Regions from separate parts of the Amycolatopsis echigonensis genome, predicted to be linked through region 1. Evidence: riboswitches for the same ligand, from Rfam matches in the RefSeq annotation. Region 1 holds a riboswitch; the other holds the start of a gene.
What was found. A riboswitch is a leader RNA that binds a small molecule or an ion and turns the genes downstream of it on or off. The one in region 1 is predicted to bind thiamine pyrophosphate.

Region 1 (6,819 bases):
GGGCGCACGAGGCGTACGCCATCTCGTTGTTCAGTTCCCCCGGCCGGCTGATCAGCGTCGCGACGGCCACCGGGAGCGTCGGCGCGTCCGGCCGGGCGAGGAAGCTGGTCGCGCCGAACTCGCCGAGCGCGACGACATACCCGAAGCCCGCCGCGGCCACCACCGACCGCGCGACCAGCGGGAAGTCGATCTCCCGCCACACTCGCAGCGGGCTCGCGCCGAGCGTCGCCGCGGCTTGGCGCAACCGGACGTCGACCGCGCGCAGCACCGGCAGGATCATCCGCACCGCCAGCGGCATGATCACCAGCGCTTGCGCGAACGGCACGAGCAGCGGCGACGTGCGCAGGTCGCCGGGCAGCGCGTCGAGCGTCACGAGATAACCGAAGCCGACGGTCACCGCGGAGACGCCCAACGGCAGCATCAACGCGATGTCCATGGTCTCGCCCATCCCGCGCGCGAGCCCGCCCGGCGAACGGCGAAGCGCCACGAGCACGACGCTGGCGACCAGCCCGACGGCCATCGCCAGGAGCGTCGCGTCGGTGGCCGCGGCGAGCGAATTCTGTGCCGCGATCCAGCCGGATACCTGCAGCGCGCCGTTCTGCCCGACGGTGTTCAGCGCCCGGTATCCGGCGAGACTCCATCCGTCCGAACCGGACACCGACTCGACGAGCAGCGAGACGATCGGCGTCAGCAGCAGACCGAGCACCACGACCGCGGCACCGACCGTCCACCACTCCCCGCCGCGCGGCCGACGTGCGGTCACCTGCGCGGACCGCAGCTTCACCGCGTTCTCCCGCTTCCGGCGCGCCATCGCCCCCAGCACCAGCGCGGCGACGACGGCCGCGAACTGGATCAACGACAACGCAGCCGCGCCGGAGAGGTCGAGCAGGTCGACCGTCCGGAGGTAAATCTCGGTTTCGAGCGTCCGGTAAGTCCCGCCGCCGAGGATCAACACCACACCGAAACTGGTGGCGCAGAACAAAAACACCACCGCGGCGGCAGACGCGACAGCCGGGCCGAGCGCGGGCAACGTCACCGACCGGAACGCCCGCCACGGCGAGGCACCGAGTGCCCGCGCGGCCTCGGTCGCTCGCGGATCGAGGTGCGTCCACAGCCCGGCGACCGTGCGCGCAACGACCGCGACGTTGAAAAACGCGTTGGCCAGGACGAGCGGCAGCACGCCGCCGTCCGGCCAGATCGCCCGGAAAGCCAGGCCGACGACGACGGTCGGCAGCACGAACGGCACCAGCACGATCGTCCGCGCCAATCCGACCCCGGGCAGCCGGACCCTCGCCAGCAGATACGCGACCGGCAGCCCGGCGAGCACCGCGACCACGGTCGACGCGGCCGCGCTGGCCAGCGTGAATCCGGCGAGCCGCCACGTCTGCGGGTCGCCGAGCACGGTGTCGACGCCGCCCGCGGAAAACCCCCGGCCGACGATCGCGACGACCGGCCAGGCGAAGAACACCACCAGGAACGCGACCGGCAGCAGGCCGAGCAGCGTGAGCCCGATAGTGCGCGCGGGGATCACGCGCCCATGAGCGAGCGCCATTCCCCGATCCACTTCTCCCGGCCTGCCTGCACCTTGTCCGCGGGCATGGTGGCCGGCGCCTGCGGCAGCGGAGCCGCGGTGGCCCAGCCGGCGGGCAGTTCGACGCCCTGGCGTGCCGGGTAGACGTACATGTTCGCCGCGACGGTGGTCTGGAACTGCTGCGACAACAGGAAGTCGACGACCTTCTGCGCCTGCGGGATCTGCTTGCTGTTAGTGAGCACCCCTGCGTACTCGACCTGGCGGAAACACGTGTCGAGCAGCGCCTTGGTCCGCGGCTTGCCGTCCTCGCCGACCTCCGCGGCCGGCGACGAGGCGTAGGACACGACGATCGGCCGCGGGCCCTTGCCCGACGAGCCGGAGAAGTCCTTGGTGTAGGCCTCCTCCCAGCCGCTGACGGTCTTGAGGCCGTTGTCCTTCAGCTTCTGCCAGTAGCCCTTCCAGCCGTCCTCGCCGTACTTCGCGACCGTGCCGAGCAGGAAGGCCAGCCCCGGCGACGCGGTGGCCGGGCTCTCCGCGACGGTCAGGTCCTTGTACTTGGGGTCGGCGAGGTCGTCGTAGCTCTTCGGCTCCGGGAGGCCCTTGCTCGCGAAGTACGCCGGGTCGATGTTCACGCAGACGTCGCCGAGGTCGACCGCCGACAGCCGGTGCTGCGGGTCCACGGAGTAGCGCTGCGGGCCGCGGTCGGCCTCGGGGCTCGTGTAGGGCTGGAAGACGCCCTCGTTGAGCGCACGCGAGGCGAAGGTGTTGTCGACGCCGTACGCGACGTCGCCGATCGGGCTGCCCTTGGTGAGGACGAGCTTGTTCGTGAGCGCGCCGGCGTCGCCGGATTTGAGGATCTTGAGCTTGATCCCGGACTGGCGCTGGAAGGCGTCGAGCACGTCCTGCGGGGCAGCGAACGAATCGTGCGTGACCAGCGTGACGGTCGGCGTCTGCTGGTCCGAGCTCGCGGACGACCCGCCGGAGTCGCCGCCGGACAGCGAGCAGGCGCTGGCGAGCACCGAGACCGTGGCGAGGCCCACCACCGTGCGGACGGTCCGCGACATCATTCTTCCCCTCCTGCACTGCGCCGGATAAGGGAGAGCGATACGGCCTCCCTACGCCGGCATGATCCGGATCCAGGTGCGAACGGTCGCGGGTTGACGGCCCGCCTCTCAGCCCGGCGTACCGGACTCCCGTGGCAATGCCGCAGCGTAGCCGACACCATGGAGGGATGACTCAGCTATTGAACGACTCGGCAGTGGAGAAGGCCCTCGGCACCGTTCCGGAGTGGCGGCGCGAGGGCGACACCATCGTGCGGACGACCGAACTCCCGTCCTTCCCGGCGGCGATCGAGGTGGTGGACCGGGTGGCCGAACTGGCCGAGGAGGCCGGCCACCATCCCGACATCGACATCCGCTGGCGCACCCTGACCTTCCGCCTCAGCACCCACTCCGAAGGCGGCCTGACCGAACGCGATTTCGCACTGGCCAAGCAGATCGACGAGGTCGTGGCGGCCCGCTGACCAGGTGTGACGTCGGCAACCCTGGCACCATGAACGGCCCCTTCGCGCGTCTTCCGAACAGACGCGACGAAAGGAGGCCAGCATGGTCCAGGCACTCGTGGTGGGAATGGGTTCGTTCGGCCTGATGGTGGCCGCCGCGGGCGGGGTGCTGTGGCACACCGCGCGCAACCGCCGTGACCTTGATCACAAGCGGTAACGGTGAGCTAGATCAAGGCGCTAACCCAGCGGTAATCATCGGCACTCGCCCCGCTAGGACCCGCCATGAACAGCACATCCGCCCAGCTCACCGCCGCACAGCGCACCTGGGTCGCGGTGTTCGCGCCCACCGTCGTCCTCCTGTCGATGGTGGTGCTCGGCCTGCTCGGCTGAGCCGTTACGGCAGCGGGAACATCCGGATGAACCAGAACATGGCGATCCCGATGATCCCGATCGCGATCGACGCGCAGCCGATCACCCCGGACCCGGTCGTCCCCTCGGGGACTGATTCGGCCGGGTTCTCGGGGTTCACCGCCACCTGAAGCGTCGCCCCTTCACGAGGCGAGCTGTCGGTTTCGGAAGCGCCGCGATCTTGCGCCGCCGGGCCTTCCTCAGCTGCACCACGACGGTCGCCGCGAAGGCGATCATGAACGCCACGGAGCCGACGGGAGCGTCCTGCCCGACGGCGCGCGCACTTCCTCGACCTGGCTGAGATCGGTGCCGTCCGCCATCAAGGCCGCCAGGTGGCAGGTGTAACTCAGCACGTCGTCGCGATACCTCCAGGGCGGCGCGGCCGTGGCAAGGAATATTCCGCTGCCACTAACCGATCCGGAACCGCTCTCGGTATTCATTAGGCGTCGTGTTCAGAGTCCGCCGAAAAGACCGGTTCAGCGTCGAAACAGTGCCGAATCCGCACACCCCGGCAATCCGTGACAACGTCTCGTCAGTCGTCTCCAGCCGGTGCCGCGCCGCCTCGACCCGCGCGTGCTCGACGTAGGCGGCGGGCGTCATCCCCAACTCCGCCTTGAACACCCGCGTGATCTGCCGATCCGTCACGTGCGCATGCGCGGCGAGATCGGACACCGTCAGCGGATCGGCCAGATGAGCCGCGATGTACTGCCGCAGCTCGTCCACCCGCCGGGTCGCGGACGCGGGCTCCAGTGACACGCTGAACTGGCTCTGCCCGCCCGGCCGCCGCAGGAACATCACCAGCTGACGAGCCACCCGCGAAGCCAATTTCGGGCCGAAATCGTCGGCCACCAAGGCCAGCGCGAGATCGAGGCAAGCACTCAGCCCGGCACCGGTCCACACGGAACCGTCGCGGATGAAAATCGGGTCCGCGTCGACGGTCACCTCTGGATGCTCCGCGGCAAGCTGCCGGGCGGTCGACCAGTGCGTAGTGGCGCGTTTGCCGTCGAGCAGCCCCGCCGCCGCGAGGATGTGCGCGCCGACGCAGACGGACGCCACCCGGCGCGTCCGCGCGGCCAGGCGACGGACCTCCTCGACCACCGCTGGGTCGCATCGGGCGATGACCTTCCCGTTCTCCCTGGTGGTCACCGCGCCGGGCACGATCAGGGTGTCGATCGCCTTCCGGGACAGCTCCGCGAAGGTCACGTCCGGCACGACGCGCACCCCGGCCGAGGTGGTCACCGGCTCCAGCGTCTCCGCCGCGAGCACCACCTCGTAGCCGGTCGGACGGCTCATTTCCCGCTGGAGCAAGGAAAACACCTCAGCGGGACCGGTCACGTCGAGCAGGTCGATCTGGTCGAACAGGACGACGACCAGCAGCCTCTTCATCGCACTCCCATGTCGGTTTCTGCGCTTCGCATGTCATTGCCGACATCCGACGCCGAGTCTAGCGTCGGTCGTGCGGAACGGAAACGAGAGGAAACCCCACTATGGCAAGGAAAACGCTGCGGGAGCTAAGCGGTCTCGACCAGACCCCGGCGACGCTGGCCGACGCGACGCTGATCCTGGTCGACTACCAGAACACCTACACCCGCGGCGTGATGGAGCTGGAAGGCTGGCGGCCGGCACTGACCGCGGCGAAAGAGTTGCTCGCCAAGGCCCGCGCCGCCGGAGCGAAGGTGATCCACGTCGCCCACGACAGCGGCGAGGGCACGCCGTACGACATCCGAGCCGAAATCGGCGACATCCACCCGGACGTCGCTCCGATCGAGGGCGAACCGGTCGTCGTCAAGGGCGCGCCGAACTCGTTTGTGAACACCGACCTAGGCGAGAAGGTCGACGCGGCCGGGCACAAGAACGTGGTGATCGCCGGGTTCATGACCAACATGTGCGTCACGTTCACCACCGAGGGCGCGTTCCTGCGAGGCAACCACCCGACCGTCGTCGCCGACGCCTGCGCCACGCGGCCGTTGCCGACTCCGGCCGGGGAAGTGAGCGCTGACCAGCTGCACGCCAGCGCGCTGGCGACCATCGGAGATCTGTACGGCGTGGTCGTTCCCAGCGTCGCCGAACTGAGCTGAACACTGGCCTCGGCAGGACCGCCGTCCTGCCGAGGCGATGGTCGACTCGTTCGGAACTGCGGGTCAGAGCTTGTCGTTGAAGAAGGGAACGATCGTCTTCAACGCCTCGCCCGCCCCGTTCGGACGGTCGTACAGGTCGTAGTGCGAAGCACCGTCGATCTCAAGGAGAGTCTTGTCGGCGGACGCGGCCCGCTCGTAGATCTCGTGGCCGTCGCGGTAAGCACCGAACGCGCCCTGTTTATCCTTGTCGCCGATCACGATCAGCAGCGGCTGGTCGAGCAGTTCTTCGGCCAGGTAGAACGCGTCCCAGCCCAGCACCGCCGTGCCGTGCGCGGCCTCGAACAGGACGCAGCCGTGCTCCGCCTGCCCGCGGTCGGTGCGGTAGTACTCGAAAGCCTCGATGATGTCGATGTCTCCGGTCTGCTTCGCGGCCTCAGCCGTCTCAGGCAGGAACCCGTTGACCGCGCTCTGCTCGCCGCGCGCCTCCGCGGTGCGCTGCTGGCCGATCGTGCTGAGCGCCTGGATGACGCCGCCGTTCTGCCCCGCCATCTCTCGCTGGAGCCGTCCGAAGTTGGCACCGGTGACGGACGCCACGACCTTGAAGCGCTTCTCGGTCTTCGCTGCCGCGAGGGTGTACCCACCGCCGCCGCAGATGCCGAGCACGCCGATCCGGTCGGCGTCGACGTACGGAAGAGTCACGAGGTAATCGACGACGCGGCTGAAGTCCTGGACACGCTGAGCAGGGTCCTCGAGGAACCGCGGTTCGCCGCCGCTCGCGCCCTGGAAACTGGCGTCGAACGCGATGACCACGTTCCCGGCCTCCGCGAGGGCAGGTGCGTAGACGTTGCCGGAGGTCTGCTCCTTGCAGCTGCCGATCGGATGCGCCACGACGATCGCGGGATAGGTCTTGGACTCGTCGAAGCCCGGCGGAAAATGCAGATCCGCCGCGATGTCCCAGTACATGTCGCGATTACGGAACTTGACGTGCTCGACGGTGCCGGTGGCCATGAAGCCTCCTCAGTCAGGCCCGGGGCGTTTCCCCGGTCTGACTTCCACAGTCGTTCAAGGCGCGAAGGGGTACCAGTTCGGGTTCTTTCCTAGGAAGGATCCTTCCCAGGAAAGAACATGCGCGGCGGCGCGGCTCAAACGTTGAAGCGGAAGGCCCGGCCTCCCAGCCGGGACACTCACAATCGACCGCGCAGGCTTCGACCTGGTCGATTCGTCTGAAATGATCTTCGCGCAGGCGGCAACCTTGCTGAAAACCGCCATGGCCGCGCGGCTTTCGGGCCGGGATGCCGACG
Region 2 (6,819 bases), 690 kb from region 1:
GGGCTTTCAGCGGGAACCCCAAGGCCGATCTGCTCGCTGATCTGAGCCGATGGGTCACTGCCGGGTTGGTGCGGCCGTTGGTGGATCAAGCGTTTCCGCTGGCAGACATTGCCGACGCGCACCGCGCGCTCGAAAGCGGCGGTGTGCGCGGCAAAATCGTCGTCGAGGTGTAATTCAGCGAGGCGGACTCGACGCCTGCGCCCAAAACCGCTGCGGTACCCGTCCCGCGCCGCGTGCCAGGTACCCGGCTTCCACCGCGCTCCGCATCGCCAGCGCCATCCGTTCCGGATCCGCCGCCCGGGTCACCGCGGTCGACAGCAGCACCGCGGAGCAGCCGAGTTCCATCGCCAGCGTGGCGTCCGACGCCGTGCCGATCCCCGCGTCCAGCACGATCGGCACCGACGCGCGCGAGACGATCAGCTCGATGTTGTGCGGGTTCCGGATGCCCAGCCCGGTGCCGATCGGGGCGCCGAGCGGCATCACCGCGGCGCAGCCCGCCTCCTCCAGGCGGAGGGCGAGCACCGGGTCGTCGTTGGTGTAGGCGAACACCGTGAACCCGTCCGCCACCAGGCGTTCGGCTGCTTCGAGGGTTTCCAGCGGATCGGGCAGCAGGGTGCGGTCGTCGGCGTGGACTTCGAGTTTGATCAGGTTCGTTTCCAGCGCCTCGCGGGCCAGCTGGGCGGTGAGCACGGCTTCGGCCGCCGTCCGGCAGCCCGCGGTGTTGGGCAGCAGCTCGATGTCCAAGCGCCGCAGCAACTCCAGCACGCCGGAGCCGCCCTCGGCGTCGGCGCGGCGCATCGCCACGGTGGTGAGCTGGGTGCCCGACGCGACCAGCGCTCGTTCCAGCACTTCGAGATTCGCCGCGCCACCGGTGCCGATGATCAATCGCGACGACAGCTTGTGTTCGCCGATGATCAGGTCGTCCATGCTCAACCTCCTTGAACCGCAGTCAGCACTTCGAGCTGCGCGCCCTTCGGCACGACCGCCTCTTCCCATTCGCCACGCCGCACGACCTCGCCGTTGACCGCGACGGCCACGCCGCGGCGTTCCGCTCCCAGCGCGTCCAAGACCGCGGAAACGGTGCTGTCGTCGGGGAATTCCCGCCATTCGCCGTTGACCTTGATCTCCATCAGACTCGCTCCTTCTCGACCAGACGGGCCGGCGTCGCCGCGGCGACCTCCGGGGGCGGGGCTTCGCCGGCCAGCCACGCGACCACGGCGTCCGCAGTCGCGGGTGCCATCAGCAAACCGTTGCGGTGGTGTCCTGTCGCCGCGTACACGCCTTCGCTCACTTCGCCGATGTACGGCAAAGCGTCGCGGCTCGCGGCCCGCAGTCCGGCGGCGACTTCCACCAGCTCGTACTCCGTGATGCCGGGCAGGATCCGTTCCGCGCCTTCCAGCAGCTCGCGTACGCCGCGCGCGGTGACAGCCTGGTCGAAACCGGCCTCGTACTGCGTCGCGCCAAGAACCAGTTCGCCGTCTTCTCGCGGTACCAGATAGATCGGCCGTCCTTCGACCATCGCGCGCACTGTGTACGGCGGAGGAGGCAGACAGCCGCGACGCGGACGCAGCCGCAGGATTTCGCCCTTCAGCGGGCGTACGGCGTGCTCCAGCGACGGATGCAGCTGGCCGGTCCACGCTCCGGCAGCGAGGATCACCGGACCGGACACCTCAGAGAGGCTCTGCAGCCGTTCGCGACGGAACTCAACCCCACGCTTCGTAGCCGCTTCGCTCAGCGCTGTGAGCAGTTTCCGGTTGTCCACCGCCAAATCGCCCGGCACGTGCAGGCCGCTGCGGACCGCGCCGAGGCCTGGCGCGAGCCGCTTCGCCTCGCGGCCGGTGAGCGTCTCGACGTCGCGATCGAGCGAACGCAGGTACTCGGCGAGGATGTCGAGGTGCCCGGCGTCGGCGCTGTCGAACCCTACGACGATCGTGCCGTGCTCGGCCAGCCCGGGATCGGTGCCTTCGGCGGCGAGGTCCCGCGCGAAGCCCGGCCAGCGCCGCAGCGACGCTTCCCCCAGGCTGAGCACGGCTTCCTCGCCCGGCCACGCCTCGGTGACCGGCGCGAGCATCCCGCCGGCCAGCCAGGACGCGCCGCCGCGCACCGGATCCGGGTCGACGACCGTGACGCGCCATCCTCGGGCGGCCGCGCGCCAGGCCGCGGACAGCCCGATGACGCCGCCGCCGACGACAGTGACGGTTGTGGTGCTGGTGTTCACAGTGGAATCACGCTCCCTGCGCCGGCATGACCCGGATCAGGTTCCACGGTCGGAGCGGCAGCTCCCTCTCAGCCCGTGCCTCGGGCTCCCGTGCGGACCCCCACACCGTAGCGCGCGGGTAACGTCACCGCCATGCCTGCCTTGACCGGAGACCAGATTCGCGCCCGGCTAGCCGACGCTCGGCTGTACTTGTGCACCGACGCCCGTGCCTCCCGCGGAGACCTCGCCGAGTTCGCCGACGCCGCACTGGCCGGTGGCGTGGACATCGTGCAGCTGCGGGACAAGACCGGCGGCGCGCCGCTGGAGGCCAAGCAGGAGATCGCGGCGCTAGAGGTCCTGGCGGAGGCCTGCGCGCAGCATGGAGCGTTGCTCTCGGTCAACGACCGGGCGGATGTGGCGCTGGCCGTCGGAGCTGATGTCCTGCACCTGGGCCAGGACGACATTCCGGTATCGCTCGCGCGCCGAGTCCTGGGCGACGACGTGGTGATCGGCCGGTCCACCCATTCGGAGGAGCAAGCAGCGGCAGCCGCGGTCGAAGACGGAGTGGACTACTTCTGCACCGGCCCCTGCTGGCCGACGCCCACCAAACCCGGCCGCTCCGCCCCCGGCCTGGGCCTAGTCCGCTCAACCGCAGCGATCGGCACGACCCGACCCTGGTTCGCGATCGGCGGAATCGACGAGACCCGCCTGCCAGAAGTCCTGGACGCAGGCGCCTCCCGCATCGTCGTGGTCAGGGCCATCACCGAAGCAGAAGATCCAAAAGCCGCCGCAGAAACACTAAAATCACAGCTCCCCTAACCCCCAACAAAACCGCCACCAACGCACCCACAATCGAGGCACCCACACCACCCCCGCACCCCGATACGAAGCCTCCCTGCGGTTCGGGGGTGCTTGTCAAGGCATCTTTCCCGCCTTGACAAGCACCCCCGAACCGTCAGCACACTCAGGCTTCGGGGTGCCCCACCGCACCATCCACCCGCAATGTCGCCGCCAGGCGACGAGCCGAACTACTGCCCCGCATTAGACGGAACCGCAGGCGCAGTAGGCGTCTGACTAGCACTAGGCACCTGCGAACTAGTCGTCGGAGTCGCAGACGAGGACGGCGTACGCGTCGGCTGCTGCGTAGCCTGCGAAGACGGCGGAGCGGACTGCGTAGTACTCGGCACCGACGTCGGGGTGTTCTGCCTCGACTCCCCAGACGACGGAGTCTGCGGCGCAGTGCTAGGCGTGTCGTCCCGGCGTTGATCCTGATGCTGGCTGGTATCCGGCTGCCGAGGAATCAACCCCGTAGACACGCTGCCCTGAGTCGACCAATCCAAGCCGAGCAAGACCACCAACGCGGCGACAAAGGCAACGGCACTCGACCCGATAACCAACGGCCACCGCATCTTGCGCAGCTTCTCGCCCAGAGTCTCAGCCTTCTCCGGTTCAGTCGGCTTCAGTTCGGACAACCGAACCGTAGGCATGTTGGCCAAGTCAGCAGGGAGATACACCGTCGGAGCCTCGCCAGGCCCGGGCTGGCGAACCTGCTGGCTGAGGCCAGGCTCACGAACCTGCTCGCTGTGGCGGGTCTGGCGAACCGTATCGCCGGGCTGACGAACCGCATGGCCGAGCGGCACGCGCACCGGGGCGAGGCTGCCGCGGCTTCGCCGGGCCGCCGTTTCCATCGCCTTTCGCGCTGCCTCGCGAGTGCGTTGCAGAGAACGCAGGTACAACTCACCGCCGACCGTGCTGACCACACTGGCCACTCCGGCGCCGATGACCGTTCCCGCGACCCCCAGCGTCGAACCCAGCAACGCGGCGGTGACCGCCGCCAGCGCCGAGGCCAGCACCGAGGTCATCCGGAGGTTTTTCTCCTTCTTCTCCGGCGCTTCTTTCTGCTCCTCGCTCATGATCCCGTTCTGATCGTTTCCCGCCCGTTGTTCTCTGTTTCTTCAACGGTTAAGTCGTCCGAGACGCTCCCCGCGTTGCCCCGGCGTGAGGGACGCCACGTTGACTGTCCACAATGGATGGACTAAAGCTCACACATTCCTGACATACTCGCCCCATGCAGCTCGTGACGATCACCGACATCGAAACCGCGGCCGGGCGGATCAAGGGCACCGCGGTGCACACCCCCCTGCTGCGTCAGCTCTGGGTTCCCGGCGAATTCTGGGTGAAACCCGAGAGCCTGCAACCGATCGGCGCGTTCAAGATCCGCGGCGCGTACAACGCGATCGCCGCGCTCACCGACGCCGAACGGGAACGCGGAGTGGTCGCGTATTCGAGCGGCAACCACGCGCAAGCGGTCGCCTACGCCGCCCGCGAATTCGGGATTCCCGCGGTGATCGTGGTGCCGGACGTCACTCCGCGACTGAAGGTCGAGGCCACCCTCCGCTGGGGCGCGGAAGTCCGCGAAGTGCCGATCGCGGAACGGGAATCGGCGGCGCTCGGACTCGCCGAGGAACGCGGTCTCACGCTGATCCCGCCGTTCGACCACCCGGACATCATCGCCGGGCAGGGCACCGTCGGTCTGGAGATCGCGCAAGACCTGCCGGACGTCGAGACCGTGCTGGTCCCGATCAGCGGCGGCGGCTTCGCCTCCGGCGTCGGGACCGCGATCAAGACGAAATGCCCGAACGCGAAGGTCTACGGCGTCGAACCGGAACTGGCGGCTGACACCGCCGCCAGCCTCGCCGCGGGCAAACGCGTCGACTGGCCCATCGCCGACCGCGCCCGCACCATCGCCGACGGTCTGCGCGCGCAACCGTCCGAGCTGACCTTCGCACATCTGCAGCGCGTCCTGGACGGCGTGCTCACCGTGACCGAGGACGAAATCCGCGACACCGTCCGGGTGCTGGCCCAGCAGGGCCGCCTAGTCACGGAGCCGAGCGGCGCCACCGCTCCGGCCGCCTACCTGCACCACGCCGACGAACTCCCCGGCGGACGCACCGTCGCGATCGTTTCCGGCGGCAACATCGATCCGGCGATGCTGGCCGAACTGCTCGCCTGACGCCGGGCGGTCACCAGTTGACGGTCTGGCCTTGGCGGTCCAGATAGTGCAGCCCGCCCTTGCCCGCCCAAGCCTCGATCGTGTCGGCGACGCCCGGGATGCTCTCGTCGATGGTCAGCCGCGCGCGGGGCCCGCCCAGGTCCGTCTTTACCCAGCCGGGAGCCATGAGCAGCAGCGTGCGCGGGTCGTCGGCGTGCCGCGCGGCGTAACTGCGCATCAGCTGGTTCAGCGCGGACTTGCTCGCCCGGTAGACCTCGAAGCCGCCGTTCGTGTTGTCGGCGACGCTGCCCTGACCCGACGACATCACGCCAATGGTGCCCGTCGCGGGGACCAGGTCCCGCAGGGTCTCGACGGCGCGCATCGGGCTCAGCGCGTTGGTCACCATGACCTGGACGAAGTCCTCGGTGGACACGTCGGCGAAGGTCGCCGCTGGGTCGGTCGTGTAGTTGGTCCCGGCGTTGACGAACAGCAGGTCGAACGCCGACCCGGCCAGCCGCTCGCGCAGCGCCGCGACCTGGCCGGGCACCGCGATGTCGACGGTCTCCACCGTCAGCCTTCCCTCGGCCGAGCCGGCCAGCTCGTGCAGCGCGGAGGGCGTGCGCTCGGTCGCGGTGACCTGCCAGCCGCGGCGGAGGAACTCGGCGGCCAGCGCGTAGCCCAGTCCGCGCGACGCCCCGATGATCAAAGCACTCTTGCCGGCCATGCTCGCTCCTTAGCTATCAACTGATAGCTAATCTACGACGCGCGATGGATACCTGTCAAACGATAGCTATGCTGGCTGCGTGAAAGACGAGCAGCTCTTCGAGGTGGCCGACCTGATCCTCGCGGTGGCCCGGCACATCAATGCCGCCAAGGAAGCCAACGCCGAGTCCGGGACGCCGCTGGAAGGAGCGGTGATGCGGTTCGTCGACCGGCACCCGGGCACCACGGTTAACGCCGCGGCCGAGGCCACCCAGATGATCTCCAGCAACGTCAGCCGAGCCGTCCGGGGCTTGGAGAACAAGGGCCTGCTCCGCCGCGAAGCCGATCCCGACGACGCCCGGCGAGTACGCCTTTACCCGACCCCCAAGGCGGCCGAGAACCTGCAACGGCTCCGCGATACCTGGTCCGAGCTGCTCGACGGGACCTTCACGGATGCCGAGGAGCTCGGCTCGTTGATCACCGCGCTGCAGCGCATCGAGACCCGGCTAGTCGCCCGATCCCGCGGCACCGGCTGACCCGCGCAACCGAGCCAGCACCGCGTCCAGCCCCTGCCGCACCATCTCCGGCATCCCGTCGCGGCGCAGACCGGCCAGCAGCTGCTCGTTGATCCCGCCCGGTGACGATGGCGGCCGTCAGCTCCCCCGTACCGGCAAACCCCAGCACACTTCCCCCACGAAAGATCAGCGATGCCCGCCGGGATGGACGTGCGTGGGCGGCCCTTCCACCCCGCAGTGCAAACAGTCCCCGGGATGCGGCGAATCATCCGCTTCGGCGGCGCCGAGCACGCCGTTGTGAATTCCTAACGCGATAAGCCCGCCGACGATCGCCAGCACCGCGCAGATCACCAGCGCCGTCTGCCATCCGGCGGTCAGCGCGACCGGATCGCGGTAAGCGGAACCCGTCAGAC

Region 2: linked by a shared signal. The riboswitch ahead of thiO (glycine oxidase ThiO) and the one ahead of ATK30_RS25825 (thiamine ABC transporter substrate-binding protein) in region 1 are both predicted to bind thiamine pyrophosphate.

What each region holds. Positions count from the first base shown of each region.
Region 1 is NZ_PJMY01000003.1:4,368,921-4,375,739, reverse strand. Features, by position in the region: gene ATK30_RS25830 (ABC transporter permease) at 1-1,552, opposite strand, end outside; gene ATK30_RS25825 (thiamine ABC transporter substrate-binding protein) at 1,528-2,595, opposite strand; TPP riboswitch at 2,627-2,738, opposite strand; gene ATK30_RS25820 (4a-hydroxytetrahydrobiopterin dehydratase) at 2,763-3,053, shown strand; gene ATK30_RS46930 (hypothetical protein) at 3,449-3,571, shown strand; gene ATK30_RS25815 (GlxA family transcriptional regulator) at 3,849-4,826, opposite strand; gene ATK30_RS25810 (cysteine hydrolase family protein) at 4,928-5,518, shown strand; gene ATK30_RS25805 (alpha/beta hydrolase) at 5,582-6,526, opposite strand.
Region 2 is NZ_PJMY01000003.1:3,682,417-3,689,235, reverse strand. Features, by position in the region: gene ATK30_RS22445 (NAD(P)-dependent alcohol dehydrogenase) at 1-173, shown strand, start outside; gene thiG (thiazole synthase) at 175-927, opposite strand; gene thiS (sulfur carrier protein ThiS) at 930-1,130, opposite strand; gene thiO (glycine oxidase ThiO) at 1,130-2,218, opposite strand; TPP riboswitch at 2,215-2,320, opposite strand; gene thiE (thiamine phosphate synthase) at 2,351-3,016, shown strand; gene ATK30_RS22420 (RodZ family helix-turn-helix domain-containing protein) at 3,226-4,110, opposite strand; gene ATK30_RS22415 (threonine ammonia-lyase) at 4,266-5,210, shown strand; gene ATK30_RS22410 (SDR family NAD(P)-dependent oxidoreductase) at 5,221-5,913, opposite strand; gene ATK30_RS22405 (MarR family winged helix-turn-helix transcriptional regulator) at 5,993-6,427, shown strand; gene ATK30_RS22400 (MFS transporter) at 6,593-6,819, opposite strand, start outside.